2 regions of the Bradyrhizobium sp. USDA 4510 genome follow, and region 2 is predicted to be linked to the other one. Evidence: riboswitches for the same ligand, from Rfam matches in the RefSeq annotation. Region 2 holds a riboswitch; the other holds the start of a gene.

Region 1 (14,850 bases), 170 kb from region 2:
AGAGCTCGACCGACCAGCCAAGCGCGTTCTGGCCGTGATCGCGGGCGCCCTTGCCCATCGACACGACGCGAACCTCGTCGCCGTATTTCTCGCCGAACAGCGCGCGGGCGCCGGCCTCGCGGGCATCGTCGACGCCCATGACCCGGGTCGTGACCTCGTCATTCTCCAGCACGACATCGTTGGCGATGTCCTCGATCCGGGCGAGCTCTTCCGGCGTGATCTGCTTCGGATGCACGAAGTCGAAGCGCAGCCGGTCCGGCGTCACCAGCGAGCCGCGCTGCGCGATGTGATCGCCGAGCACCTGGCGGAGCGCCTCGTGCAACAGATGCGTCGCCGAATGGTTGGCGCGGATCGACGAGCGCCTGGTGTGGTCGACCTCGAGCTGTAATGCGGTGCCGACACCGAGCGTGCCCTGCTCCACCGTGCCGAGATGCACAAAGAGATCGCCGGCCTTCTTCTGCGTGTCGGTGACGCGGAACTTAACGCCCTCCCCGGTCAGCACGCCGGTGTCGCCGACCTGGCCGCCGGACTCGCCGTAGAACGGCGTCTGGTTCAAGACGATCGCGCCGCTCTCGCCGGCCTTGAGGCTCGCGACTTCGGCGCCGTCCTTGATCAGCGCCGTCACCGCGCCTTCCGCGCTCTCGGTCTCGTAGCCCAGAAACTCGGTCGCGCCGAGCTTCTCGCGCAGCGGGAACCAGATCGCTTCGCTCGCCGCCTCGCCGGAGCCCGCCCAAGACGCACGCGCCTTGATGCGCTGGCGCTCCATCGCGTCGGTGAACGCCGCCTGGTCGACGCTGATACCGCGCGACTTCAACGCGTCCTGGGTCAGGTCCAGCGGGAAACCAAAGGTGTCGTACAGGGTGAAGGCGGTGTCGCCGTCGAACATGTCGCCCTTCTTGAGGCCGGCGCTCTTCTCGTCGAGCAGCGACAATCCGCGCACCAGGGTCTTGCGGAACCGCGTCTCTTCCAGCCGCAGCGTCTCCTCGATCAGCTTCTCAGCGCGCACTAAGTCCGGATAAGCCTGGCCCATCTCGCGGACCAGCGCCCAGACCAGCCGATGCATCAGCGGCTCGCTCGCGCCGAGCAGCTGCGCATGGCGCATCGCGCGGCGCATGATCCGGCGCAGCACATAGCCGCGGCCCTCGTTCGACGGCAGCACGCCATCGGCGATCAGGAAAGCCGACGAACGCAGATGGTCCGCGATCACCCGGTACGACGCCACGTTCCGCGCGTTCGGCCCATGGCCGAGCGCCGACGATGCCGCATCGATCAGGTTGCGGAACAGGTCGCTCTCGAACACGCTTTCGACGCCCTGCAAGATCGACGCCATGCGCTCCAGGCCCATGCCGGTATCGATCGAGGGACGCGGCAGCGCCACGCGCTCCTCCTTCGTCACCTGCTCGTACTGCATGAACACCAGGTTCCAGAACTCCAGGAAGCGGTCGCCGTCCTCCTCAGGCGTGCCCGGCGGACCGCCCCAGATGTGCTCGCCGCGATCGATGAAGATTTCGGAGCACGGCCCGCACGGGCCGGTATCGCCCATCGCCCAGAAATTGTCCGAGGTCGCGATCCGTATGATGCGGTCATCCGAGAAGCCGGCGATCTTCTTCCAGTGGCCCGCCGCCTCGTCGTCGTCGTGGTAGACGGTGACGAGCAGCTTGTCCTTCTTCAGCCCGAACTCCTTCGTGATCAGGTTCCAGGCCAGCTCGATCGCGCGCTCCTTGAAGTAATCGCCGAACGAGAAGTTGCCGAGCATCTCGAAGAAGGTGAGATGGCGCGCGGTGTAGCCGACATTGTCGAGGTCGTTGTGCTTGCCGCCGGCGCGCACGCATTTCTGCGCCGTGGTGGCACGCTGATAGGGACGCTTCTCGATCCCGGTGAAGACGTTCTTGAACTGCACCATGCCGGCATTGTTGAACATCAAGGTCGGGTCGTTGCGCGGCACCAGCGGCGACGAGGCCACGATCTCGTGCCCGTTCGCCTTGAAGTAGTTCAGAAATGTCGACCTGATGTCGTTGACGCTGCTCATGTTCATCCAATCGGAAAAAGTGGCCGGCCAGCCGCAAAAAGGCGTCATTTTCCGGCCGAACGCTTTTAGACATTGCCAGCTGCGGTGTCCAGAAACTGTGCAGGCGGATCATGGGCTTGCCGCGGCAGCACAAAGCCCATTGGATAGTTGCTGCAGCTGCGTTGACAGTCTTGGTGGCGCCGTGTTTTCTACCTACCTATACCTAGTCACGTCGGGAGAGACCGGCCTTACCGCCGGCGCCGAAGGAGCAACCGCCCCGGAAACTCTCAGGCAAAAGGACCGCGTGACGTCTGACATCTGGAAAGAGACGCTGGGGTTCGCCCCGATGCGTCCGCCGACGGGATAATACTCTCAGGCACAGCGACAGATGGGGCTTTCTGCAGGTTTCTCAAGGGGAAATAGGTCCCCGGCGGGAACCGCGAGGCCCTGTGATGCTTGCGCGCGAAACCTCCCCGCTGAAACAGACCCCGCTGCACGCGCTGCACCTTGCGCGAGGCGCCAAGATGGTGCCGTTCGCCGGCTATGACATGCCGGTGCAATACGCGGCTGGCGTGCTGAAGGAGCACCTGCACACCCGCAAGGAAGCCGGCCTGTTCGATGTGTCGCACATGGGCCAGCTCGTGCTGAAGGCCAAATCCGGCAAGGTCGCGGATGCCGCGCTCGCACTGGAAAAACTGGTGCCGCAGGACATCGTCGGCATCGCGCCGGGACGGCAGCGCTACGCGCAATTCACCAACAATGACGGTGGCCTGCTCGACGACCTGATGGTGGCGAATTTCGGCGATCACCTGTTCCTGGTGGTCAACGCCGCTTGCAAGGCCGAGGACGAGGCGCATCTGCGCGCGAATCTCTCCGACGCCTGCGAGATCATCTCGCTGGCCGACCGCGCGCTGATCGCGCTGCAGGGCCCTAAAGCCGAATCGGCGCTGGCGAAACTTTGTGCAGATGTCGGTTCGATGAAATTCATGGATGCCGGTCCGCGCCGCGTCGGCGACGTCGACTGCTTCGTCTCGCGCTCCGGCTATACCGGCGAGGACGGCTTTGAGATTTCCGTGCCCGCGGACAAGGTGGAAGCCCTGGTCACCGCGCTGCTCGACAATCCCGACGTGTTGCCGATCGGGCTCGGCGCGCGCGACAGCCTGCGGCTCGAAGCCGGGCTGTGCCTCTATGGCCATGACATCGACACCACGACGACACCGGTCGAAGGCGCGCTGGAATGGTCGGTGCAGAAGGTTCGCCGCAGCGGCGGCGCCCGCGCCGGCGGCTTCCCCGGCGCCGACAAAATTCTCGCGCAATTCGCAGATGGCGCTGCGCGCCGACGGGTCGGCCTGAAGCCTGACGGCCGCGCACCGGTGCGCGAAGGCGCCGCGCTGTTCGCCGATGCCGGCTCGACCGAGCAGATCGGCAAGGTGACCTCGGGCGGCTTCGGCCCGAGCCTCAATGCGCCGGTTGCGATGGGCTACCTGCCCACGGCCCTTTCCGCCGTCGGCACCACCGTTTTCGCCGAAGTGCGCGGCCAGCGGCTGCCGCTGAAAGTCGCCGCTACGCCCTTCGTCCCCAATACCTACAAACGCTGAACGCCAAAGGATCGACCCCATGACGACGCTGTACACGTCCGACCACGAATGGCTCCGCATCGAGGGCGACGTCGCCACGATCGGGATCACCGACTATGCGCAGTCGCAGCTCGGCGACGTCGTGTTCGTCGAACTGCCCAAGGTCGGCCGCAGCCTGAAGAAGGCCGAGGCCGCCGCTGTCGTCGAATCCGTCAAGGCCGCCTCCGACGTTTACGCGCCGATCTCCGGCGAGGTGGTCGAGGTCAACGACGCGCTCGCCGCCGAGCCCGCGCTGGTCAATTCCGACGCCGGCGGCAAGGCCTGGTTCTTCAAGCTGAAGATTGCCGACAAGGGCGAGCTCGGCGGCCTGATGGACGAGGCCGCCTACGCCGCGCACACCGCCTAAAGGATCACTCCGAGGATCACGTCATGAACGCGCCCTTCAAGCCGATCAACGAAGCCGCCACCGATTTCGTCCGCCGCCACATCGGACCGTCGCCGCGCGACGTCAACGCGATGCTGGAGACGGTCGGCGCCGCGAGCCTGCAGGCGCTGATGAACGAGACGCTGCCGGCGTCGATCCGGCAGAAGGCGCCGCTCGATCTCGGCCGGGCGCTGAGCGAGACCGAGGCGCTCGCGCATATGAGCGAGCTCGCCGCGCAGAACCAGGTGTTCACCTCGCTGATCGGCCAGGGCTATTCGGGCACCATCCTGCCCGCGGTGATCCAGCGCAACATTCTGGAGAACCCGGCCTGGTACACCGCCTATACGCCGTACCAGCCGGAGATCAGCCAGGGCCGGCTCGAGGCCCTGTTCAATTTCCAGACCATGATCTGCGATCTCACCGGGCTCGACGTCGCCAACGCCTCGCTGCTCGACGAGGCGACCGCCGCGGCGGAAGCGATGGCGCTCGCCGAGCGCCACTCGCAGGTCAAGGCAAAGGTGTTCTTCGTCGACAAGGAGGTGCATCCGCAGACGCTGGCGGTGATGCGCACGCGCGCCGCGCCGCTGGGCTGGGCGCTGGTGGTCGGCGATCCCCTGACCGAGCTCGACAACGCCGATGTGCTCGGCGCGCTGCTGCAATATCCGGGAACGTCGGGCGCAGTACGCGACCTCAAGCCTGCCATCGCGTCGCTGCGCGCCAAGGGCGCGCTTGCGATCGTCGCGGCGGACCTGCTGTCGCTGACGCTGCTCGCCTCGCCCGGCGAGCTCGGCGCCGACATCGCGATCGGTTCGGCGCAGCGGTTCGGCGTGCCGATGGGGTATGGCGGACCACACGCCGCCTATATGGCGGTGCGCGACACGCTGAAGCGCTCGCTGCCCGGCCGCATCGTCGGCCTCTCGGTGGATTCGCGTGGCCAGCCCGCCTATCGCCTCGCGCTGCAGACCCGCGAGCAGCATATCCGCCGCGAGAAGGCGACCTCGAACATCTGCACCGCGCAGGTGCTGCTCGCCGTGATCGCCTCGATGTATGCGGTCTATCACGGTCCCGAGGGCCTGACCCATATCGCACGCAGCGTGCATCGTCGCGCCACCGTGCTTGCGGCCGGCCTGCGCAAGCTCGGCTTTGCGCCGACCAGCGAAGCGTTCTTCGATACCGTGACCGTCGAGGCAGGTAGCAAGCAGATCGAGCTCGTCACCCGCGCGCAGGCGGAACAGATCAACCTTCGCGTCGGCGCGACCACGCTCGGCATCGCGCTCGACGAGACCTCGACGCCGGAGACGGTCGAGGCGGTGTGGCGCGTGTTCGGCGGCAAGCTCAGCTATGCCGAGATCGAGGCCGGCGCGCACGAGGCGCTGCCGAAGGAGCTGCGGCGCACCAGCGCCTTCCTCAGCCATCCGGTGTTCAATACGCATCGTTCCGAGACCGAGCTGCTGCGCTACATGCGCAAGCTCAGCGATCGTGACCTCGCGCTCGACCGCGCGATGATCCCGCTCGGCTCCTGCACGATGAAGCTCAACGCCACCACCGAAATGATCCCGCTGACCTGGCCGGCGTTCGGCAATCTGCATCCGTTCGCGCCGGCGGATCAGGCCAAGGGCTATCACGCGCTGTTCAAGCGGCTGGAGCAATGGCTGTGCGACATCACCGGCTATGACGCAGTCTCGCTGCAGCCGAATTCCGGCGCGCAGGGCGAATATGCCGGGCTGCTGGCGATCCGCGGCTATCACCTCGCGCGCGGCGAGCCGCACCGCAAGGTGTGCCTGATCCCCTCCTCCGCGCACGGCACCAATCCGGCCTCGGCTGCGATGGTCGGCATGGAGGTCGTGGTCGTCGCGTGCGATGCGCGCGGCGACGTCGACGTCAATGATCTTCGCGCCAAGGCGGAGAAGCACTCCGCCAACCTTGCCGCGGTCATGATCACCTATCCGTCGACCCACGGCGTGTTCGAGGAGCATATCCGCGAGATCTGCGACATCGTGCATGCCCATGGCGGCCAGGTCTATCTCGACGGCGCCAACATGAACGCGCAGGTCGGACTGTCGCGGCCCGGCGATTACGGCGCCGATGTCAGCCATCTCAACCTGCACAAGACCTTCTGCATTCCGCATGGCGGCGGCGGCCCCGGCATGGGCCCGATCGGCGTGAAGGCGCATCTTGCGCCCTATCTGCCGGGCCATCCCGCAACCGACGGGGCAACTGCGCACGCCATCGGCCCGGTGTCGGCCGCGCCGTTTGGCTCGGCGTCGATCCTGACCATCTCCTACATCTACATCCTGATGATGGGCGGCGAAGGTCTGACGCGCGCCACCGAGATCGCGATCCTCAATGCCAACTACATCGCCGCACGGCTGCAGCCACACTTCCCGGTGCTGTACCGCAACGAGCGCGGCCGCGTTGCGCATGAGTGCATCATCGATCCGCGGCCGCTGAAGACGACCAGCGGCGTCACCGTCGACGACATCGCGAAACGCCTGATCGACTACGGCTTCCACGCGCCGACCATGAGCTTCCCGGTGGCGGGCACGCTGATGATCGAACCGACGGAATCGGAATCGAAGTTCGAGATCGACCGGTTCTGCGACGCCATGATCGCGATCCGGGGCGAGATCGCGGAGATCGAGAAGGGCCGCTGGGAGGTCGAGGCCTCGCCGCTGCGCCACGCGCCGCACACCGTGCACGACATCGCCGACGATGCCTGGAACCGGGCCTACACCCGCGCCGAAGGCTGCTTCCCGGACGGCGTGTCGCGGTCCGACAAATACTGGAGCCCGGTCGGCCGCGTCGACAACGTCTACGGCGACCGCAACCTGGTGTGCTCGTGCCCGCCGGTCGAGGATTACGCGCAGGCGGCTGAGTAAAGCGCACCATTGTTGCAGCTACGTCGTGCTGCGTCTCTGACGCGTGATTCACTCGGTGTCATTCCGGGGCTCGCGAAGCGAGAACCCGGAATCTCGATCCACGACTTCCGGATTCCGGATTCGCGACTTCGTCGCGCCCCGGAATGACGGACTGGCCCGCCCGCGGCAGGAGGAAACATGCGCGAGGAATTCTGGTTCCATTTCCCGGTCCGCGTCCGCTATTCGGAGGTCGACGCGCAGGCCGTGGTGTTCAACGCCCACTACCTCACCTATTTCGACACCGCCATCACCGAATATTTCCGCGCGCTCGGCTACGACTATCTCGGCGAGGTGGCGCGGACCGGCATCGACTTCCACACCGTGAAATCGGTCGTCGAGTACAAGGCTCCGATCCGGTTCGACGAGGACATCGAGGTCTGCGTCCGGGTCGCCAAGATCGGCCGCTCCTCGATCAATCTTGCGCTCGCGATCTTCGCCAAAGGCTCCGATGACCTGCGCGCCACCGGCGAGATCATCTGGGTCGCGACCGACCAGAAGACCCATCAGTCGGTCGCGGTGACCGAGGATTTGCGGGCGCTGATCGCGAGCCGGGAAAAGGCGCTGGCGTAGAGATCAGAACGTCGCGTGCTGGCGTCGCTCGAACAAGCCTTACGGAGCGACGAGAGTGCGGCTCTCGGCGTCCCAGCGCCACAGCCGCTCATTGGTCAGTTCGGTGCCGCCCCACCAGCGATGGATCGTGTTGTACTGGCTGAAGTCGAGCTCGCGATCCGACACTTCCTGGCCGAAATCGGTGAGCGACAGCCGACTGTCCCGGTGTCGGTTGTTTCGGGCCTTCAGATCGTCGGGCGCTTCGATCTCCGCGGGGAATCCGGTCAGAACCGGTGATGGACAATAGGCGAGCCGGTCCAGGATCAGCTCCGCTTCCTGAAAATCGAACACGCCGCGTTCCCGGTTCAGCTCGTTTGAAAGGACCTGTGGGCTTGTCTCGCCGTCGGCGACGAGATCCAGCATCCGCAGTTCGGACGCGCCGAGGCCGGTGTCTTGCCCGGGTAGCTCCTCCAGCAACGCAATCAGCGCCGCGCGGAGCTGCGGGATGGCCGACAGATCCTGCATGAGAAGGTCGAAACAGGGCTCGGGCGTCGGAGCGCGATAGGCATTCCAGGCGCGACCGGCCAATTCCAGCCGATCATCGGTCACCGCAAGTGCAGGCAATCGCCATTTCGCCAAGCTCTCGCCTCGGTACCCGCCGATCTCGACATCGGTCTGGACCAGCTTGAGCTTCGCTACGATGTGGCGGTGCGGGCGGAGCACGTCGAGCAACCAGGCCAGCACCAACTGGTCATTCGGCTGGGGATCAGCCCATAGCTCGACGCTATCGCAACGCTCGCACAACTCGACAAGCCCAATGTCCCGACCGATCGAGCCGGTCCATCTTGAACTGGCGAAGTCGAGCCAGTGCGTGTCGAAATCGACATGCTTTGCGGAACGCGGTTCCAGCAGGGTCGTGAGGTCATCCGACGAGGGCATTTTCCCCCAAACGAAGCGCGGCCTCAACCCGACGACGATGTCCGCCCTTCCCGCCTGCCTCAGGCGATAGCTCGCGAGTTCACTTGTCGCCAGGATCAGACTTGTCACGATGCTCTCCGGCTACGCGCGATGGCATCAGCACCGCAAGCTGAGGATCAACTGCTTTACAAAAGACACACAAAACCAAACGGGCGCCGAAGACGTCGGCAACTCAACGTCCTCAGCGCCCGCTTGCAGCGAAATGATTGAGACTTACTCCTCCGTCGGCTCCTCGCCCTCGGCGTCGCGTTCGGGCGTGCCGGCGAGGATCTGCTCGGAGATCAGGCCGGAGTTCTGCCGGATCGCGGCTTCGATCTTGGCGGTGATGTCGGGATTCGACTTCAGGAACGCCTTGGAATTCTCGCGACCCTGGCCGAGCCGCTGGCTGTCATAGGAGAACCAGGCGCCGGACTTCTCGACGATGCCGGCCTTGACGCCGAGGTCGAGGATCTCGCCCATCTTGGAAACGCCCTCGCCATACATGATGTCGAACTCGACCTGCTTGAAGGGCGGCGCCAGCTTGTTCTTCACCACCTTGACGCGGGTGGTGTTGCCGACGACTTCGTCGCGCTCCTTGATAGCGCCGATGCGGCGGATGTCGAGACGAACCGAGGCATAAAACTTCAGCGCGTTGCCGCCGGTGGTGGTCTCCGGCGAGCCGTACATCACGCCGATCTTCATACGGATCTGGTTGATGAAGATCACCATCGTGTTCGACTTGTTGATCGAGGCGGTGAGCTTGCGCAGCGCCTGGCTCATCAGGCGGGCCTGCAGACCCGGCAGCGCATCGCCCATCTCGCCCTCGAGCTCGGCCTTCGGCACCAGCGCCGCGACCGAATCGATCACCAGCACGTCGACCGCGCCGGAGCGCACCAGCGTGTCGGCGATCTCGAGTGCCTGCTCGCCGGTGTCCGGCTGCGAGATCAAGAGCTCGTCGATGTTGACGCCGAGCTTGCGCGCATAGACCGGATCGAGCGCGTGTTCAGCGTCGATGAAGGCGCAGATGCCGCCCTTCTTCTGGCCTTCCGCCACCGTGTGCAGCGCCAGCGTGGTCTTGCCCGACGATTCCGGCCCGTAGATTTCGACGATGCGCCCCTTCGGCAGGCCGCCGACGCCGAGCGCGATATCGAGCCCGAGCGACCCCGACGACACCGTCTCGACATCCATCGAACGGTCGTTCTTGCCGAGCTTCATCACCGAGCCCTTGCCGAACTGGCGCTCGATCTGGGAGAGCGCGGCTGAGAGGGCCTTGGACTTGTCCATGGAGGATCCTTCGACGATACGCAGTGCGGTGGCGGACATTTGGGATGTGCTCCTTATGGCGGGGATTCGCTAGCGGGAAAACGGGCGATGAGATCAGGCGGAAATGCGTTGTTGATTGGAACCTCGTACCACGTTTGTTCTAAGTTCGCAATATGTTCTTTCGAGCAGACCGGTGCTGGCCTGTTTCCATCCCTAGTGGCCTGCTTTGATTTTTGGAGTGGCCTAGTTTGGGTTTAACCCCGCCTCAACCAAGGGTTAGCCGATGTTCTCGGTAGGACTACTGAACCGCGCGGTGGATGTTCTCACCATAGCAATGGTTATGGTCCGCCAAGTGTTCGCTATCCCCAGCGGACGAGTGTTACCGGGTGTTCTCCGTGGGGGAACGAAGTTCCGCGCGGAGGCGGAAAAAGAGGGCCAAATGGCGGGATTAGAGGTGCCCTTGATCTAACTCAATCGGCCGCACCTGGCCCGGCTCAACCCTCCGGGCATGAAGGAACCCGTCAAGCCTGAGGAGGAGCCAAAGCGCCCCACGCGTTTAGAGGAGGCTCGGCGCATCATCGAGGAGTATGCCAAAGACCTTCGCGAAATCATAAAGAAGCTTCGCGAGCGCCTGCACTGAGCCTCGCCTCAGTTTGAAATCAGTGAGGCTTTGGAGCGTCTTTCGGCGCTGGCACGCTAGCGTTCGGGTCAATACCGCAGCGCTTGGTTTGATAGCCATGCCAATCGATACCGATCCCCTTTTTCTTTGCGGGGTGGTTGTATTCCGCTTTGTACTGCGCCCGGCACTCCTCCATGGTCATGGCGTTGGCGGACGAAGTGAACAAGCCGATCACAGCAACGATAACCAGACAGCGACCCATGGAATATCCCCATCTTTTGGTTAGCCGCCGTAGCTCGGGCACACAATCGGCAACGGCTTTGCACCGGGCTTTCGGCGCTCATAGCCACGGCAGTAATTAGCGATGCACGCCTCGTTTCTGTGGCCCATGCATGCATCGCACCTCGCGACGCAATCTTCATACGTCACACCGGGGCGATGCTCATCAATAAGCCGCTTCGGCTTCTCTTGCTGCTGAGCTATAGCCGGAAGCGCAGCCAGAACCAGAGCAAGCAATGCGATGCCGGATTTCATGGTCGATCCTCCTAGCTCGTGGAGGACTGTTAATCTGACATGCCGCTGCGGAACTTGACGCAGATCAAGAGGCGCTGAGGCCGCCTCAGTTGGCGGCCCCGGATCAGAACGTCTCGACGAGTTACGTTGAGCGGCAAAACCTTTCGCTGCGCATGTCGTCGCGCCGGTTCACTCGCCTCACCAATGGCTTTTCAAAGAACTTGGAGAACCATATCGCGGCCGTCGCGCTGTACGTCTGCCACTATAATCTCTGCCGCACCCATGAAGCCCTGCGCACGACGCCAGCGAAGGCGCTGGGCGTCACCGAGAAGGCGTGGAGCATTGCGCGGCTTGTGGACGCTGCGCTCTCTGTGGCTCCCGCGCTGCCCACGGAGACGCCTCCGGACCGGCGTCGGAAGTTCGTAGTAATCGAGGGAGGAAAGCGGTGAGTCAAAATGACTCACCAAAAACTCTTGCTGAATCAATGATTCTGTTACTCTGCGGTCAGCAAGGAGATTCGCATGGCGGACGCCACGTACAATTTGAATGGTGGGTTCAAGCCTACAATGAAGAGGTTCGCTGATCTCAGCGGACCTGATTTTTTTCCAACGCCACAGTGGGCGACATTTGCCCTTATCGACAACGAGAAATTCAGCGGCGACATTTGGGAAAGCGCGTGCGGCGATGGCAGCATGTCTAAGGTGCTGGAGCAGACAGGGCAATCCGTTCGCAGCTCCGATCTGTACGATCGCGGCTATGGAGAAGCCGGATTTGATTTCCTCGCGCCTCAGTGGTCCGCCGACAATATCGTGACCAATCCGCCGTACAATTGCGCTGAGGGATTTGTTGCGAGTGGCGTCAAACACTCGAATAGAAAGTTCGCGCTGCTTCTGCGCCTTGCCTTCCTTGAAGGGGCTAATCGCGCAAATACAATTTTCGCCAAAATCCCGCCCGCGCGCGTTTGGGTTTTCAGCGAGCGCATTACCTTCTACCCAAGCGGCGTAGAGCCGAAAGGTAGCGGCACGACAGCGTATGCTTGGTTCGTCTGGGACAAGGACGCGCCGGGCAGAACCGAATTGAAATGGTTCAAGCCCGGCTATAAGGCGAAGTTTGCTTAGTCTTTCCCGGGGAGCGCGAGTCCGCCCGGGATTTGTACAAGTCGTCCTTCGTAGATCGCGTTGCCGGGAGACGCTTTGTGAGAGGTGATATTACGCACCTGCTGCTCCCAAACGGCTTCGTTGGGGCGCGTTTCGCTTTGCTTTAAGTCTTCTTCTGAAAGAACGATCTGGTTTGGAATTTCGGCAATCAGTTCCTTGATCGTGGCCCGTCCGGTAGCGCTGGACTTCAAAATCGCTTCGGCGGCCTTGGCAACTTCATCCTCAGTAACCCGAGACATGCTTCCTCCATGTGGTAGAGTCCACAAGTAGGCTCGACTTCTGGTAGTTGGAGTCAGTAAAACTACGGAAGGGGTCAGTGGCCTGTTTTGTTCTGGCGAGTGGCCTGTTTCGGCCAGTACCAGCAGACCGGTGCTGTCCGTCTTTAAACCCCCGTATCCTCATTTGATTTTGAGAGTGTCCTAATTCCGATTAAGCGAACGGAAACCGTAGCTTGGCCGATGTTCTCAGTAGGACTACCGAGGCGCCCCATCGGATGTTCTATCCCCGTCCCGCCTTTGACCGAGCACCCCGACAGGGAGGCTGAGGCCGAGGAGCGCCCGTGGGGTAGGGAAAGATTCTGGACACCCCCACCTCAAGCTAGAACCTCCATGGCGCGGAAGGGCATTTGCATAAGTGAATGAGTGTCCTGATTTCCCCAAGCGAGTGTCCCAACTAGGACAGCACCAACAGACCGGTGCCGGCCTGTTTCCATCCACAGTGGCCTGCTTTGATTTTTCGAGTGGCCCGGCTTGGGTTTAACCCCGTCGTAACCAAGGGTTAGCCGATGTTCTCGGTAGGACTACTGAGAAGGCCCTCAGATGTTCTGGCCCCATAATTTCCTGCGGGTCGCGATCTGTTCTCGCGGAATCTTTACTGGAACAATTGACCCGGCAGTGCCCTTATTTGGGGGCCCCCAGCCAGACAGGTAGCCCCCCGACTGCTGGAGGAAAACCCGCCTCCGGGACGGGTTGGCGGCCCCCTGTTGGGGCCGTTTAAAATTCCGTAGTTCTCCGGCCAAGAACAAAGTTCCGGCCATGCGACGCGCCTTGCGCCCGAAGTTCCCCTGATAATCAACAAGTTAACCTGACAGGCGCGATGGCGTCCGATAACGGCTGGCACAATCTGCATACTACCTTCGTACCCCTCCTGAGCGCTGGAAAAACTCCGTAGCGTTCGACGGAAGACTCGGGTTCCGCCAGCGTTCGTAACATTGGCCTGCTCCAAGCAACGCGAATTGCGCGGCGCCGGGCAGGCAACATGGCTGGCGACCGTTCCGTGGCGACGCTGCCGGCGGACGAATCCTTTCCGGAATCCACAACGACGGCCCGAACGGGCGCGGCCTTTCACACGATCTTTTTACGGGTGCTGATCATTACTACAACTAATAGTTTAAATATCGACGACCGCCCTTCAATCGCAGAACCGTTACAAATGATCCACAGGGGCGTCGAGTTCAGCGTCACTCAGCTGATGGCCGGCGTCTGGAAATGGCGCTTCCAGATCGGCGATCGCGTCTTCACGGGCAAGACCGAAGCAAAGCTCGATCTTCTGGCGATCCGCCGCGTGCAGCTGCGGATTGATCGCGAGCTGAACAATCTGGGGCGGGAACGGACCCGCGGCAGCAATGGGGACTGAGGCACAGTCTATCGTGCACGCCCCGGTGCCCTGACGCGCTGGCCTGCAGAGCTTCGGTTCTAATTAAAATTAGAACACACGAACCGGCGCCCGCTTCGCTCGAAAACGCTTCAGTCCGCGCTGGCCAGCCGCCGCATCGTGAACTCGATGTCGCCGCCGGGGAGCTCGCGCCAGCTCTCGACGGCGCTCATATAGGCCGCCTTCGGGTAGCGCTTGAGAAAGTCACGCGCCCTCACGCGGGCCTGATCGCGTGGCAGGCTGAAGGTCTCGCGCAGATAGCCGTCGTCCGGCTTTCGCCGCTCGGCCATCCGGCTGGCGAGATCGCGCGGACGAGACACCATTGCCGCAACTCCGGACCAATTGACGACACCCCCAATATAGGGGTGGCGGCGGGAGAATCCGAGTCGGAGGGAGGCGGACGAGGTCGCCCCGAACGGGCGTTACTGGCTACGCGGCGCGGCGCTTCCCGGCTGCGCCGAGCTTCCGGTCTTGGTCTTCGGCTTGGCGGGATGGGCGGCCGCCTTCGGCGGATCGCTGCGCACGACGCCCCAGGGATCGGACGATCCCTTGGCATCGGGAATCTTGCTGAGCGAGTCCTTGTAGGCCTTGTCCCTGACCGCGTCCTGCTCCTTCTCCTCCTGGGTCCTGGTCTTGACCTCAGGCATCAGGTTGACGTTCGGCATCTGCGCATAGGCCGGCGCCGACAGCAGCACCGCAACCGCAACTGCGCTCAAAACTCTCATAAGAACACTCCCTGCATTTTCGTCGGCGGTATATCACCGCAACAAAGCCGTCGCCAAGCGCGCCTGCCCCGGCCCCGAACATGATGCGTTTCCGCGGAATCGCATCATGTTCTCATCTCTTTGTTTGAGCATGATCTTTTTCGGAAAACCGGTTTCCACTTTTCCGGATCATGCCCCTAGAGATGGTCTGACTTGCAGGATTTCGGCGACTGCATCCAGTCGTCCCAGATCGGACCGCAGCGCGTGCAACCGCTGAGCGCAAGTCCGATCGCAATCACGCCGCCGAGCACCACCAACCTGCGGAACATGTACGCCCCCACCACTCGCGAGCAGGCGACTGGGCGCCGAAACTGGGGCATTTTCAAGCCGGGCACGGCGCTTGCAGCGCAGCGCAGTGCGCGTCGGAGCGCAGCGCAGTGCGCGTCGGAGCGCAGCGCAGTGCGCGTCGGAGCGCGAGCACGCGTCGGACGGGCTGCCGGCGCGCACT
Region 2 (14,850 bases):
GGCCGTCGAGCACACCGGTCAGCGACTTCCGCCATGCGCTCGGAATGGTGTACTGGCCGAGCGGAACGTAGATCACCTGATCGTAGGCCTCGGTCTGGATTTCCGCGGCGATCTTCTTCTTTTCCTCAGCCGAGCCGGCGCGCGCGAACTTGTCACGCAACTCCTCGATCTTCGCGTCTTCGGCCCAGCCGAACCAGCCGCCATTCTTGCCGCGACCGGTGATCGACGCGTTGACGATCGGGTCGGAGACGTCGGCCGCGACCCAGTTGGTGAAGAACATGTTCCAGCCGCCTTCCTTCGGCGGCTTCTGGCTGGCGCGGCGGGTCACCACGGTCTGCCAGTCGGTGGCCTGCAGGTCGACCTTGAAGCCGGCCTCGCGCAACTGCTGCGCAGCCACGACCGGTTGGGCTTTCAACGTCGTGACGTCGCCCGGCGCCATGATCACCACGGGGGTGCCGTCATAGCCGGATGCGGCAAGCGCCTTCTTGGCTTCCGCCAGGCCGTTGCCCTTCACCAGCGTTTCGGCCCCGACGTCGGTCTCGAGCGGCGTGCCGCAGACGAAGAAGGCGCCGCAGATCCTCTGGTACTTGGCGTTGCCGACCAGCGCGTCGAGCACGTCCTTCTGGTTCATCGCCAGGAACGCAGCCCGGCGCACCTTCGGATTGTCGAACGGCGGATAGAGGAAGTTCATGCGTCCGAGGGTCTGGAAGCCGAACTTGTTCAGGACGTCGATCTTGAGATCCGGATTGGCTTCGAGCACCGGTAGCATGTCGAACGGAAGGTTCTCCATGAAATCGATGTCGCCGGATTGCAACGCGTTCACCGCGGTCTGCGCATCGGCCATCGTGACCCACTCGACACGGTCGACCTTGACCACCTTGCCGCCCGCGGTCCAACTCGCAGGCTCCTTGCGCGGCACGTAGTCCTTGTTCTTCTCATAGACCGCCTTCACGCCCGGCTGGAATTCCGCCTGCACGAATTTGAACGGTCCGGAGCCGATCTGTTCCGGGATCGGCTTGTCCGGCGGCGTCTCGGCCAGACGCTTCGGCATCATGAACGGCACGCGCGATGACGGCTTGCCGATCGATTCCAGCACGAGGCCGTAGGGTTCCTTCAGCTTCAGCGTGATGGTCTTGGCGTCGGTCGCCTCCAGGCTCGCGACGAAGTCCATCAGCTTCTGGCCCATGCCGTCGACCTTGCCCCAACGCTGCAGCGAGGCGACGCAGTCTTCCGCGGTGACCGGCGCGCCGTCGTGCCACTTCAGACCGTCGCGCAGCGTGAACGTGTAGGTCAGCTTGTCGTCGGAAACCTTCCAGTCCGCCATCTGCGGCTGGATCTTGAAATTGGAATCCGTCGCCAGCAGCGTGTCATAGATCATGTAGCCATGATCGCGGGTGATGTAGGCCGTGGTCATGATCGGATCGATGACGCGCAGATCCGAGTGCATCACCGCGGTGATGGTCTTGCCCGCGGCCATCGCCTGCGGCGCGAATGACAATTCCTGCGGCGCGAACGACAGCGCGAGCGCCGTCAACGCGGCCGCTAGCGTGCGGTGTTTCCAACGCGAGATAGGGAACATGCAATCTCTCCTGACGTGTAACTGGTCAAAGCCGGCTTATTCGTTATGCATGTGGTTCGTTATTTAGGCGAACTAACATGCTGTATGGCTTGTGAAATTGAGACTTGCACCAAGCGCCAAGCGCGTCAATCGGTTTCAGGTCGCATCGGACGTACACAAACGAATGAGGCCGCGCGCCAGATTTTGGCTTTACAAAATCGTCGGCTGAGATTTTCGTAACGCGCGCGCGATGCCGGCGCCGTCAGAACAACAAGAGAGAACAACGATGAACCCCGCCAATCTCCCCTTTGATTCCGAAACGATGCTGCAGGGCCTGCGCAGCTGGGTGGAATGCGAAAGCCCGACCTGGGACGCCGCCGCGGTCGAACGCATGCTCGATCTCGCCGCCCGCGAGATGGCGATCATGGGTGCGACGATCGAGCGCATCGCCGGACGCCAGGGCTTCGCGGGCTGCGTCCGCGCCCGTTTCCCCCATCCGAAACAAGGCCAGCCCGGCATCCTGATCGCCGGCCATCTGGACACCGTTCACCCCGTCGGCACGATCGAAAAGCTGAAGTGGCGGCGCGAAGGCAACAAGTGCTTCGGGCCGGGCATCTTCGACATGAAGGGCGGCAACTACCTGTCGATCGAGGCGATCAGGCAATTGGCGCGCGCCTCCTTCACGACTCCGCTGCCGATCACCGTGCTGTTCACCCCCGACGAAGAGGTCGGCACGCCGTCGACGCGCGACATCATCGAGGCGGAAGCCGCGCGCAACAAATATGTGCTGGTGCCGGAGCCCGGCCGTCCGAACAACGGCGTCGTCACCGGCCGTTATGCGATCGCGCGCTTCAACCTGGAAGCCACCGGCAAGCCCAGCCATGCCGGCGCAACGCTGTCTTCCGGTCGCTCCGCGATCCGCGAGATGGCGCGGCAGATCATCGCCATCGACGGCATGACCACCGAGGACTGCACCTTCTCGGTCGGCATCGTGCATGGCGGCCAGTGGGTCAATTGCGTCGCGACGACCTGTACCGGCGAAGCGCTCAGCATGGCCAAGCGCCAGGCCGATCTCGACCGTGGCGTCGAGCGCATGCTGGCACTGTCGGGCACCGCCAACGACGTGACCTTCAAGGTGACGCGCGGCGTCACCCGCCCGGTGTGGGAGCCCGATGCGGGCACCATGGCGCTCTATGAAAAGGCAAAAGGCCTTGCTGCAGCGATGGGTCTCGATCTGCCGCACGGCAGCGCCGGCGGCGGCTCGGACGGCAACTTCACCGGCGCGATGGGCATCCCCACGCTCGACGGCCTCGGCGTTCGCGGCGCCGATGCACATACGCTCAACGAGCACATCGAGGTCGACAGCCTCGCCGAACGCGGCCGCCTGATGGCGGCACTGCTGGCGACGCTGGACTGACATCGATTTGCACTGCACAACACGTTGGCACTGCCGGATCGAAATTTAGCCTTGTCCATTTTTAAGGCTTCGCCTACGGTCCGGCCGTCCAACGCGACGATGCGGGAGAGATCGAACCGACAACAATCGTGTTGTTGGCTTCGGCGCCGACGGAGCAACCGCCCCGGAAACTCTCAGGCAAAAGGACTGTATCGTCAGGACGATCTGGAGAGAGACGAACATGGCCGCACATCAAGGGCCATGACGTCCACCGAAGGGGATAGTTCGCTTCTGGCCACAGCCCGATGCGGATCAAGCTCTCAGGTACCGTGACAGATGGGGCGCCGATGCCGGTTTCACCGGCGGTTCGGCGACTCTAACCCACGGGAGCCTGACAACTATCATGCCACACATCGCGATCATCGGCGCCGGCATCACCGGCGTAACGACGGCCTATGCCCTGCTTGAACGCGGCTACAAGGTGACTGTCCTCGACAGGCATCGCTACGCCGCGATGGAAACCTCGTTCGCCAATGGCGGACAACTCTCCGCCAGCAACGCCGAGGTGTGGAACAGCGCCGCGACCATCCTCAAGGGGCTGCGCTGGATGCTGAGAAGCGACGCGCCGCTGCTGATGAACCCGAAGCCGAGCTGGCACAAATATTCCTGGATCGGCGAGTTCGTAGGCCACATCACGCGCTATCGCGGCAACACCATCGAGACCACGAAGCTCGCCATCGAAGCGCGCAAGCATCTGTTCTCGATCGCAGAGCGCGAAAACATCGCCTTCGATCTCGAACGCCGCGGCATCCTGCACGTCTATCACGACAGGGCCGGCTTCGAAGCCGGCCTCAAGGTCAACGCGCTGCTGCAGCAAGGCGGGCTCGACCGCCGGCCGGTGACCCCGGACGAGATCCGCGTCATCGAACCCGCGCTGCAGACAACCTGCTATGGCGGCTTCTTCACGCCGTCGGACGCGACCGGCGATATTCACAAATTCACGCGTGGGCTTGCCGACGCCTGCATCCGCCGTGGCGCGAGGTTCGTCCATGAAGCCGACGTCGACACGATCGCACACGGCGATGACGGCTTCCGCATCGGCTGGAACGAAGCTGCTTCACATGATGCTGCGGTCGCGACGCGCCAGCAGCTGCAGGCGGACGGGATCGTGATTTGCGCCGGCGTGGCGAGCCGCCACTTCGCCAGCCTGCTCAACGACCGCGTCAATGTCTATCCGGTGAAGGGCTATTCGATCACGGTGCAGCTCGATGCGCCGCAAAGCCGGAATGCGGCCCCAACCGTCAGCCTGCTCGATGAAGCTGCGAAGATCGTCACCAGCCGGCTCGGCGCCGACCGCTTCCGCGTCGCCGGCACCGCCGAGTTCAACGGCTTCAACCGCGACATTCGCGCCGATCGCATTCAACCGCTGGTGGACTGGGTGCGGCATCATTTCCCGGAGATCGACACGTCGAAAGTCGTGCCATGGGCGGGCTTGCGCCCGATGATGCCGAACATGATGCCGGTGGTTCGCGCCGGACGGATTCCGGGCGTGTTCTACAATACGGGCCACGGTCATCTTGGCTGGACACTGTCGGCGGCGACGGCGCAGATGGTGGCCCAGGCGATCGACGATTGGCGCGACCTCGACACGCCGCCGATGGCGCCGACGTTCGGTGCCGGGCTCGACGTGCCCGCCGACGCGCGCAAAGCTAAAATCAATCCACCTTCCAGTGGACTGCTTCAAACTTCACCGGAGGAATAATCGCGGCCAACAGGACTGATTAGCTGCACCGCAAAATCCGCAGCACCGATGGCATGGGACTTGCTCAAGTTCTACCGTGAGTCTGCTACCATCTGTGCTACGGTCTGGTGTGCAACGGTCCCGCTGGGGACTTCATCGACCACAACCCAACGGATCAAATTTGCTCGGATATCTGCTTCGCCGCATCCTCGCCGCCATTCCCGTGATGGGCGTGGTGGCTCTGTTCGTGTTCCTGTTGCTGCGGCTGACGCCGGGCGACCCGGCTGCCATCCTCGCCGGCGACAACGCGACGCCCGAACAGCTCGAACGCATTCGGACCTCGCTTGGTCTGAACGAGCCGATCTACATCCAGTTCTACACCTGGATCGCCAAGTTGCTGCACGGCGACCTCGGCGTCTCCCTGATCTCGAACAAGCCGATCCTCGAAATGATCGTCCCGCGCCTCGAGCCCTCGATCTCGGTCGCGCTGGCCACCATCATCCTCTCGATCCTGGTGGCGGTGCCGCTCGGCGTGATCGCGGCGTGGAAGCACGGCACCTGGATCGACCGCTTCGTGATGGGGCTTTCCGTGCTCGGCTTCTCGGTGCCGGTGTTCGTCATCGGCTATGTGCTGATCCAGATCTTTGCGATCGATCTGCGCTGGGTTCCGGTACAGGGCTTCAAGAGCATCTCGGCCGGCTTCGGTCCGTTCTTCCAGCGCCTCATCCTGCCGACCTGCACACTCTCCTTCATCTATGTCGCGCTGATCGCACGCATGACGCGGGCCTCGATGCTCGATGTGCTCGGCGAGGATTACGTGCGCACGGCGCGGGCCAAGGGCATCGGCGAGACCGGCGTGCTGCTGCGCCATGCGCTGCGCAACGCCGCCGTGCCGGTCATCACGGTGATCGGTTCCGGCTTCGCGCTGCTGATCTCCGGCGTCGTCGTCACCGAGAGCGTGTTCAATCTGCCCGGCATCGGCCGCCTCACCGTCGATGCGGTGCTGGCGCGCGACTATCCGGTGATCCAGGCGATGATCCTGTTGACGTCGGGTATCTACGTCGCGGTCAATCTGTTGATCGACCTCGCCTACACCCTGCTCGATCCTCGTATCCGGTACTGAGCAATGGCGATCGAAACCCTTCCCGAATCCTCGCTTCCCGTTACCCGGCCGTTCCGCGTCAAGTTCGGCTTCCTGACGTCGACGCCGATCATCGCGGTTGCGACGATCAGCCTCTCCCTCATCATCCTGATGGCGATCTTCGCGCCGCTGCTTGCGCCGCACGATCCTCTGCTGCTGACGCCGTCGCAGCGGCTGAAGCCGTCGAGCGCGCAATATCTGCTCGGCACCGACGCTTATGGCCGCGACCTGTTGTCGCGCATCATCTACGGCGCACGGATCTCGCTGGTGATCGGGCTCGGCGCCGCCGTCTGCTCGATCGCCATCGGCCTTCTGATCGGCCTCGTCGCCGGCTTCTTCCGCTGGGTCGATGCGGTGCTGATGCGCGTGATGGACGGCCTGATGGCGATCCCCGCCATCCTGCTCGCGATCGCCGTGGTGTCGCTGTCGGGCGCCAGCATCTGGACCGTGATGGTCGCGATCACCATCCCCGAGATCCCGCGCGTGGCGCGGCTGGTGCGCTCGGTGGTGCTGACCGCACGCGAGGAACCTTATGTCGAGGCCGCGATCTCGCTCGGCACCAGCCTGCCGAAGATCATGTGGCGGCATTTGATGCCGAACACGATCGCGCCGCTGATCGTGCAAGGCACCTATGTCTGCGCGTCCGCGATCCTGACCGAGGCGATCCTGTCGTTCCTCGGCGCCGGCATCTCGCCGGAAACGCCGACCTGGGGCAACATCATGGCCGAGGGCCGCGCCTATTTCCAGGTCAAGCCGTCGCTGATCTTCTGGCCGGGGCTGCTGCTCTCGATCGCCATTCTCAGCGTCAACCTGATCGGCGACGCCGCCCGCGACGCGCTCGATCCCCGCATGAAGCAGCGTGAGGGCAAGTGACGGCTTCAGCTCTTCTGAAGCCGTCATTCCGGGGCGATGCGAAGCATCGAACCCGGAATCTCGAGATTCCGGGTCTGGTGCTGGCGCACCATCCCGGAATGACAGTGGGTAAATTCCTTCACAGCGCCAAGAGACCCTGACATGACCAACGTCGTCCTCGACATCAGCAATCTCGTCGTCGGCCTCGGCCGCAAGGCGGATGCGCATCGCATCATCGACGACCTCTCGCTGCAGGTACGTGAAAGCGAGACGCTGTGCCTGGTCGGCGAAAGCGGCTCGGGCAAGTCGGTGACATCGCTCACCGTGATGGGCCTGCAGCAGAAGGGCACGCTGGTGCCGTCTGGCGGCAGCGTCAAACTGGTCGGCGAGGAACTGCTCACCGCCAGCGACCGGCGGCTGCGGCAACTCCGCGCCACGCGGATGGCGATGATCTTCCAGGAGCCGATGACCGCGCTCAATCCGGTCGTGCCGGTCGGCCGCCAGATCGACGAGGTGCTGCGTGCCCATACCGATCTCGACGCCCGCGCACGGCGCCAGAAGATTTTGGCGATGATGGAGCATGTGCGGCTGCCGGACGTGGAGCGCATCTTCTCCTCCTACCCGCACCGCCTCTCGGGCGGTCAGCGCCAGCGCATCATGATCGCGATGGCGCTGGTGCTGGAGCCGAAGCTCCTGATCGCGGACGAGCCGACCACCGCGCTCGACGTCACCACCCAGAAGCAGATCCTCACCTTGATCCGCGACCTGCAACGCGATCACGGCACCGCGGTTCTGTTTATCACCCACGACATGGGCGTGGTGGCCGAGATCGCCGACCGCGTCGCGGTGATGCGGCACGGCCGCCTGGTCGAAACCGGCCCGCTGCAGGACGTGCTGCGCAATCCGAAGATGGAGTACACCCGCAACCTCTTGTCCTCGGTGCCGAGCCTGGTGCCGCGCGCGCCGCGCCCGGAGACGACCGAGCCCGTGGTGCTGGAAGCCAACGAGCTCAGCAAGGTCTACCGGGAGCGGTCGCTGTACGGCAAAGCCCGCGAGGTCGCCGCCGCCAGCAACGTCACGCTCACTCTGCGCAAGGGCCGCACGCTCGGCATCGTCGGCGAAAGCGGTTCCGGCAAGTCGACGGTGGCGCGCTGCATCGTCCGCCTGATCGATCCGACCTCGGGCGGGGTGCGCCTCGCCGGCCGCGAGATCTCCGACCTGTCGCGCCGGCTGTTGCAGCCGCATCGCCAGAAGATCCAGATCATCTTCCAGGATCCCTACCGCTCGCTCAATCCGCGCGTCACCGTCGGCGAGAGCATCGCGGAAGGCCCGGTCAATTATGGCATGCCGCGCAAGGACGCGCTGGCGCGGGCGCGCGAGCTGCTCGAGCTCGTCCATCTGCCGCCCGACGCGATCTCGCGCTATCCGCACCAGTTCTCCGGCGGCCAGCGCCAGCGCATCGCGATCGCGCGCGCGCTGGCGCTCGATCCCGACGTGCTCGTCGCGGATGAGGCGGTGTCCGCGCTCGACGTCTCGGTGCAGGCGCAGGTGCTGGATCTGCTTGACGAAATCCAGCGCCGGCTGGGCATCGCGCTGCTGTTCATCACGCATGATTTGCGCGTCGCCGCACAGATCTGCGACGACGTCGCCGTGATGCAGCATGGCCGCGTCGTGGAACAGGGACCGGCCGCCGAGGTGCTGACCAATCCGCAGCAAGCCTATACCCGCGCGCTGCTCGATGCGGCGCCCGGACGCGATTGGGACTTCGCCAACTTCCGCCCCGTTTCGGAAGGCATTGTGGCGACGGCCTAGGTCTTTAGCCTCAAGCCTTTCCGCCCACAGGGCATGCAAATCCGCTGGTGCTCCCCGGCTTGCGCTGGGCGCGACGACACGCTTAACGTCGCGCGCTAGAGCGTGGCCCTGAAGGTGGACACCGGTCTTCCCCGGAGATCACGCTCCAACCAACGAGATGAGATCATGACGCGCGTCGTTATGATCGCATCATGATCGAAGAAACGTATCGAGACCGACTTGATGACCCGCATTGCCGTTGGCGGCTTCCTGCACGAGACCAATACCTTCGCACCGACGAAGGCAACCTATGACGATTTCGTGCATGGCGGCGGCTGGCCGTCGATGACGCATGGCGCCGACGTGCTCAAGGTCATGCGCAAGATCAATGTCGGCCTCGCCGGCTTTGTCGAGGCGGCGGAAGCCAATGGCTGGGAGCTGGTGCCGACGATCTTCGCCGCGGCGAGCCCGTCGGCGCATGTCAGCAAGGATGCGTTCGAGCGGATCGTGACGGAAATGGTCGACGGCATCGCCGCGGCCGGACCGATCGATGCCGTCTATCTCGACCTGCACGGCGCCATGGTCACCGAGCATTATGACGACGGCGAAGGCGAAACGCTGGCCCGCGTGCGCAAGGCGATCGGCAACGACCTGCCGCTGGTGGCGAGCCTCGATCTGCATGCGAACGTCTCGCCAAAGATGATCGAGCATGCCGATGCGCTGATTGCCTACCGCACCTATCCGCATGTCGATATGGCCGAAACCGGCCGCGCCTGCGCCCGGCATCTGGCGCTGATGCTCAAAACCAGGCAGCGCTTCGCAAAGGCCTTCCGGCAATTGCCGTTCCTGATCCCGATCAGCTGGCAATGCACCAACGACCAGCCGACCAAGGGCATCTATCAAAAGCTCGCCGCCCTCGAGAGCGACGCGGTGCCGACACTGTCGTTTGCGCCGGGTTTTCCGGCCGCCGATTTCAGGGATTGCGGGCCGAGCGTATTCGCGTACGGCCGGACCCAGGCCGATGCGGATGCCGCCGCCGACAAGGTCGTCGCCCTGGTCGAGAGCCATGAGGACGATTTCGACGGCCGGATCTATTCGCCCGACGAAGGCGTGCGGCTGGCGATGGAACTGGCGAAAGCGGCGAGCCGGCCGATCATCATCGCCGACACCCAGGACAATCCCGGCGCCGGTGGCGATTCCGACACCACCGGCATGCTGCGCGCGCTGGTGCGCAACAAGGCGAGTGCCGCAACCGGCGTGATCTACGACCCGCAATCCGCGAAGGCCGCGCACAGCGCCGGTGTCGGGGCATCAGTCACGCTCGAGCTCGGCGGCAAGTCCGGCATTCCCGGCGACGCGCCATACCGGGAGACTTTTGTCGTCGAACAGCTCTCGGATGGCAAATTCGTGGCTCCCGGTCCCTATTTCGGCGGCCGCGACATGGACATGGGCCCCTCGGCCTGCCTGCGGATCGGCGACGTGCGCGTCGTGGTCGGCTCCTACAAGGCCCAGCTTGCCGACCAGGCGATGTACCGCTATGTCGGCATCGAGCCGACGGCACAGAAGATCTTGGTCAACAAGAGCTCGGTGCACTTCCGTGCCGATTTCGAGCCGATCGCCGAGAAGCTCTTGATCTGCGCCGCTCCCGGCGCGATGCCCGCCGATACCGCCACGCTGCCGTGGAAACATTTGCGTCCCGGCATTCGTATCAAGCCGAACGGCCCTACTTTCACACCCACCTCCCCATCACGCACAAACGGATAGAGAGCCATGCCGACCATTGAGCGCATCGACAGTTTTGCCGACGAACTCACCGCCATCAGACGGGATCTGCATGCGCATCCCGAGATCGGCTTCGAGGAGGTCCGCACCTCGGGCATCGTCGCCGACAAGCTGACGAGCTGGGGCATCGAGGTGCATCGCGGCCTCGGCGGCACCGGCGTGGTCGGTGTGCTCAAGGGCAAGGGCAACGGCACCAAGAAGATCGGCCTGCGCGCCGACATGGACGCGCTGCCGATGGAGGAGAACACCAATCTGAAGTGGCGTTCGACCATCCCCGGCCGCTTCCACGGCTGCGGCCATGACGGCCACACCACGATGCTGCTCGGCTCGGCGCGCTATCTCGCCGAGACCCGCAATTTCGACGGCACCGTGCATTTCATCTTCCAGCCGGCCGAGGAAGGCCTCGGCGGCGCGCGCGCCATGATCAAGGACGGCCTGTTCAAGCAGTTCCCCTGCGACGAGGTCTATGGCCTGCACAACGCGCCGGACCTCAACCATGGCGAGATCGCGATCCTGCCGGGCCCGGCAATGGCCGCAGCCGACTTCTTCGACATCAGGATCCAGGGCTACGGCGCCCATGGCGCGATGCCGGAGCGTTCCAAGGACGCGGTCGTGATCGCAATGACGCTCGGACAGGCGTTGCAGTCGATCGTCAGCCGCAACGTCGATCCGCTGCAGGCTGCGGTGCTGTCGATCACGCAGATCCATTCCGGGTCGGCGTACAACGTCATTCCCGGCGAAGCCTGGATGTGCGGCACGGTGCGCTGCTTCTCCGACGAGATTCGTGAGCTGATCCGCAAGCGCATGCGCGAAATCTCCGCCGGCTTTGCGGTGGCATATGGCGCCGAAATCTCGGTCGAGATCCGCGACGGCTTCAGCGTGCTGGTGAATCAGGAAGAGCAGTCCCGCGTGGTCGAGGAAGTCGCGCGCACCGTCGTCGACCCGGCCAAGGTCATCACCCGCTCGACACCCAAGATGGGCAGCGAGGATTTCGCCGACATGATGCAGGCCATTCCCGGCGCGTATTTCTGGGTCGGCCATGACGGCTCCGTGCCCGTTCACAATCCCGGTTACGTTCTCGACGACAAGATCCTGCCGATCGGCGCCAGCATGTTCGCCCGCATCATCGAGAAACGCATGCCGGCAGGTGCGCATGCATAAGCCCAAAGGGGACGCCATCACGTCGCTGCACGATCTCTCCGCCGTCGACCTGCTCGCCGGCTATCGTGCCAAGCAGTTCTCGCCGTCCGAGGTGCTGGAGGAAATCATCTCCCAGGTCGCGACCTGGGAGCCGCACATCAAGGCGCTGTATTTGTACGACCCGGAAGGGGCGCGGAAGGTCGCCAAGACCTCGACCGAGCGCTGGCAGCAGGCCGAGCCGGCCGGCACGCTCGATGGCGTTCCCGCCACCATCAAGGACAATGTCGCGACCAAGGGGCAGCCGGTGCCGCTGGGCGCGGCGAGCGTCAAGCTGGCGCCCGCGGAGAAGGATGCACCGCCTGCGGCGCGGCTGCGCGAGGCCGGCTGCGTGATCTTCTCCAAGACCACGATGCCGGACTACGGCATGCTGTCGTCGGGCCTGTCCTCGTTCCATCCCCTGACCCGCAATCCCTGGGATGTCAGCAAGAACCCCGGCGGCTCGAGCGCCGGCGCGGGCGCGGCAGGCGCTGCCGGCTATGGTCCCTTGCATCTCGGCACCGATATCGGCGGCTCGGTGCGGCTGCCGGCCAACTGGTGCGGCCTCGTCGCATTGAAACCGAGCCTCGGCCGCGTGCCGATCGACCCGCCCTATGTCGGCCGCGTCGCCGGTCCGATGACCCGCACCGTCGACGACGCCGCGCTGATGATGAGCGTATTGTCGCGTCCCGATCGCCGCGACGGCATGAGCCTGCCGGCGCTCGAGGTGAACTGGAAGGCGCTGGAGAAGTCGCCGCGCAAGCTGCGCATCGGGCTGATGCTCGACGCCGGCTCCGGCCAGAAGGTCGAGAAGGAGGTTCGCGAGGTCGTCGTGAAGGCTGCGAAGGCGTTCGAATCCGCCGGCGCCGTCATCACCGAGATCGACGGCATCCTGACGCCCGAGATGCTCGAAGGGCTCGACAATTTCTGGCGCGCTAGGACCTGGGACGAGCTGTCGAAACTGTCGCAGGCCGACCGCGGCAAGACCCTGCCCTACATCCTCAACTGGGCAGAAGCCGGCGCAAAGCTCTCCGGCGTCGATGTGGTGCGCGGCTTCAACATGACGATGGCGATCCGCGCTGCCGCCGCGAAATTGTTCTGCGAGGTCGACTACGTGATCTCGCCAGTATCGCCGGTGGTGAACTTCCCGGCGGAGTTCGCCGCGCCGCTCAACGACCCGGCAAAGCCGTTCGAGCACATCTGCTTTACCGTGCCGTGGAATATGTCGGAGAACCCGGCGCTGTCGATCAACGCCGGCTACGACAAGAAGGGCTTTCCGATCGGCGTCCAGATCATCGGCCGCCGCTTCGACGACATCGGCGTGCTCGGCATGGGCAAGGCGTTCGAAGGCCTGCGCGGCCCGCAGAAGCCGTGGCCCGCGCCGCCGAAGAAGTAAAGCAGCGCCTCAACGCAAGTCAGGATGCGCGGAGTCAGGCCCGCGCATCCCTCTTCTTCACAACGGATGATTGCCGGGTTAACTGGATGGAGACGCGCGCCAGCGCCGTTCATTCAAGAAAACCGAGAGGAAATCATCCCCATGGCGTATGAGACGATCAAGTACGAGGTCGCCGAGCAAATCCTGACCATCACGCTGAACCGGCCCGACAAGCTCAACGCCTTCAACGCCACGATGCAGCAGGAGCTGATCGACGCGTTCGACAAAGCCGACAAGGACGACGACGTCAGGGCCATCATCGTGACGGGTGCGGGCCGCGGCTTCTGCGCCGGCGCCGATCTTTCCTCCGGCGCCAACACGTTCGACCGCGATGCCCGGCGCGGCCCGGTCAAGCGCAATGCCGACGGCAGCGTCGACTACAGCGATCCGCAGGTGCGTGACGGCGGCGGGCAAGTGACGCTGCGCATCTTCAAGTGCCTGAAGCCGGTGATCGCTGCCGTGAACGGCCCGGCGGTCGGCATCGGCGTCACCATGCAGCTTGCGATGGATATCCGCATCGCCTCCGACGCCGCGCGCTTCGGCTTCGTGTTCTCCCAGCGCGGCATCGTGCCGGAAGCCGCATCGAGCTGGTTCCTGCCGCGCATCGTCGGCATCTCGCAGGCGCTGGAATGGTGCTATTCCGGCCGCGTCTTCCCGGCGCAGGAAGCGCTCGCCGGCCGGCTCGTCAGCAAGGTGGTGCCGCCGGCCGATCTGCTGCCGACCGCGCGTGCACTCGCCAAGGAGTTCGCGGCCAAGACCGCGCCGGTATCGGTGGCGCTGATCCGCCAGATGATGTGGCGCATGATGGGCGCCGACGATCCGATGGAGGCGCACAAGGTCGACAGCCGCGGCATCTATGCCCGCGGCCGCTCCGACGACGTCAAGGAAGGCGTGGTGTCGTTCCTGGAAAAGCGCCCCGCGCAGTTCAAGAATAAGGTGTCGTCGGACATGCCCGACTATTTCCCGTGGTGGCAAGAGCGCGACTATAAGTGAACGAACGGCGTCAAGCGGCGTCCACACTTGACGGCGTCGTCCTGCTGCACGGCATCAGCAGGACGGCGCGCTCGTTTCGCAGGATGGAGCTGGCACTGACGGCTGCCGGCTTTGCCACCCTCAATCTCGACTATGATAGCCGGCGCAAGCCACTCGACGTGTTGGCCCAGGACATCCGCCCCTCGCTCGATCGGTTCGCAGAGAGCCTCGACGGCTCCGTGAACTTCGTCTGCCATTCCATGGGCGGGCTTCTGGCGCGCGTCTATCTGGCAAGGCATCGCCCGGCGCGGCTCGGCCGCGTCGTGATGCTGGGCACGCCGAACGGCGGCAGCGAGATCGCCGACCGCCTGAAGAACCTCGCGGCTTATCGCGCCTATTTCGGTCCGGCCGGGCAGCAGCTCGTCACCCGCCGCGATGCCGCAACCAGCGCGCTGCTGCCGCCGATCGATTATTCCGCCGGCATCATCGCCGGCAACCGTTCGGTCTATCCGATCACCTCCATGGCCCTGCCGCGGCCGCATGACGGCCGGGTGTCGGTCGCCAACACCAGGCTCGAGGGCATGGCCGATCACATCGTGATCCGCACCTCGCATCCCTGGCTGGTGCGCAACAAGGAAGCGATCGCGCAGACCATCGCGTTCTTGCAAGAGGGGAAATTCAGCACAAATCGTCGGGTGGACTAGGCGCGAGCGTTACCCATCCTGTGCAGCTTGAGCATGGCATAGACCGCATTGTTGGCTGGCGTAGGAATGCCAAGCGGGCGGGCGAACTCCACCACCTTTCCGGCGAGCCAGTCGAGTTCGAGCCGGTTACCGCGTTCGAGATCGTGCAGCATGGAAGCCTTGAAGGTGGGCGGCGATGCTTCCGCGAATTTCATTCGGTCCTCGGCAAAATTCTCCGGAATCGGAACGCCCCTGGCACGGCCGACCGCCACCACCTCGCTCATCAGGCTGTAAAAGAACGCTCGCGTATCCGGGTCGGCCAG

The links. Region 2 has a riboswitch for glycine ahead of ACVMDN_RS21560 (D-amino acid dehydrogenase). Riboswitches for the same ligand answer to the same signal wherever they lie in the genome.
Region 1: another riboswitch for glycine. It lies ahead of gcvT (glycine cleavage system aminomethyltransferase GcvT); the one in region 2 lies ahead of ACVMDN_RS21560 (D-amino acid dehydrogenase).

What each region holds. Positions count from the first base shown of each region.
Region 1 is NZ_JBSSBT010000001.1:4,817,861-4,832,710, forward strand. It holds gene alaS (alanine--tRNA ligase) at 1-2,029, opposite strand, end outside; glycine riboswitch at 2,232-2,320, shown strand; gene gcvT (glycine cleavage system aminomethyltransferase GcvT) at 2,461-3,606, shown strand; gene gcvH (glycine cleavage system protein GcvH) at 3,626-3,991, shown strand; gene gcvP (aminomethyl-transferring glycine dehydrogenase) at 4,015-6,888, shown strand; gene ACVMDN_RS22410 (acyl-CoA thioesterase) at 7,066-7,497, shown strand; gene ACVMDN_RS22415 (hypothetical protein) at 7,537-8,523, opposite strand; gene recA (recombinase RecA) at 8,668-9,756, opposite strand; gene ACVMDN_RS22425 (hypothetical protein) at 10,356-10,577, opposite strand; gene ACVMDN_RS22430 (hypothetical protein) at 10,598-10,849, opposite strand; partial or broken gene ACVMDN_RS22435 (IS1 family transposase) at 10,948-11,277, shown strand; gene ACVMDN_RS22440 (hypothetical protein) at 11,350-11,946, shown strand; gene ACVMDN_RS22445 (hypothetical protein) at 11,943-12,224, opposite strand; gene ACVMDN_RS22450 (hypothetical protein) at 13,417-13,620, shown strand; gene ACVMDN_RS22455 (hypothetical protein) at 13,731-13,961, opposite strand; gene ACVMDN_RS22460 (hypothetical protein) at 14,061-14,363, opposite strand; gene ACVMDN_RS22465 (hypothetical protein) at 14,540-14,671, opposite strand.
Region 2 is NZ_JBSSBT010000001.1:4,649,517-4,664,366, forward strand. It holds gene ACVMDN_RS21550 (ABC transporter substrate-binding protein) at 1-1,579, opposite strand, end outside; gene ACVMDN_RS21555 (M20/M25/M40 family metallo-hydrolase) at 1,845-2,975, shown strand; glycine riboswitch at 3,068-3,174, shown strand; glycine riboswitch at 3,178-3,292, shown strand; gene ACVMDN_RS21560 (D-amino acid dehydrogenase) at 3,358-4,716, shown strand; gene ACVMDN_RS21565 (ABC transporter permease) at 4,877-5,818, shown strand; gene ACVMDN_RS21570 (ABC transporter permease) at 5,822-6,709, shown strand; gene ACVMDN_RS21575 (ABC transporter ATP-binding protein) at 6,851-8,500, shown strand; gene ACVMDN_RS21580 (M81 family metallopeptidase) at 8,723-10,243, shown strand; gene ACVMDN_RS21585 (M20 aminoacylase family protein) at 10,250-11,422, shown strand; gene ACVMDN_RS21590 (amidase) at 11,415-12,833, shown strand; gene ACVMDN_RS21595 (crotonase/enoyl-CoA hydratase family protein) at 12,975-13,865, shown strand; gene ACVMDN_RS21600 (esterase/lipase family protein) at 13,862-14,548, shown strand; gene ACVMDN_RS21605 (ketopantoate reductase family protein) at 14,545-14,850, opposite strand, start outside.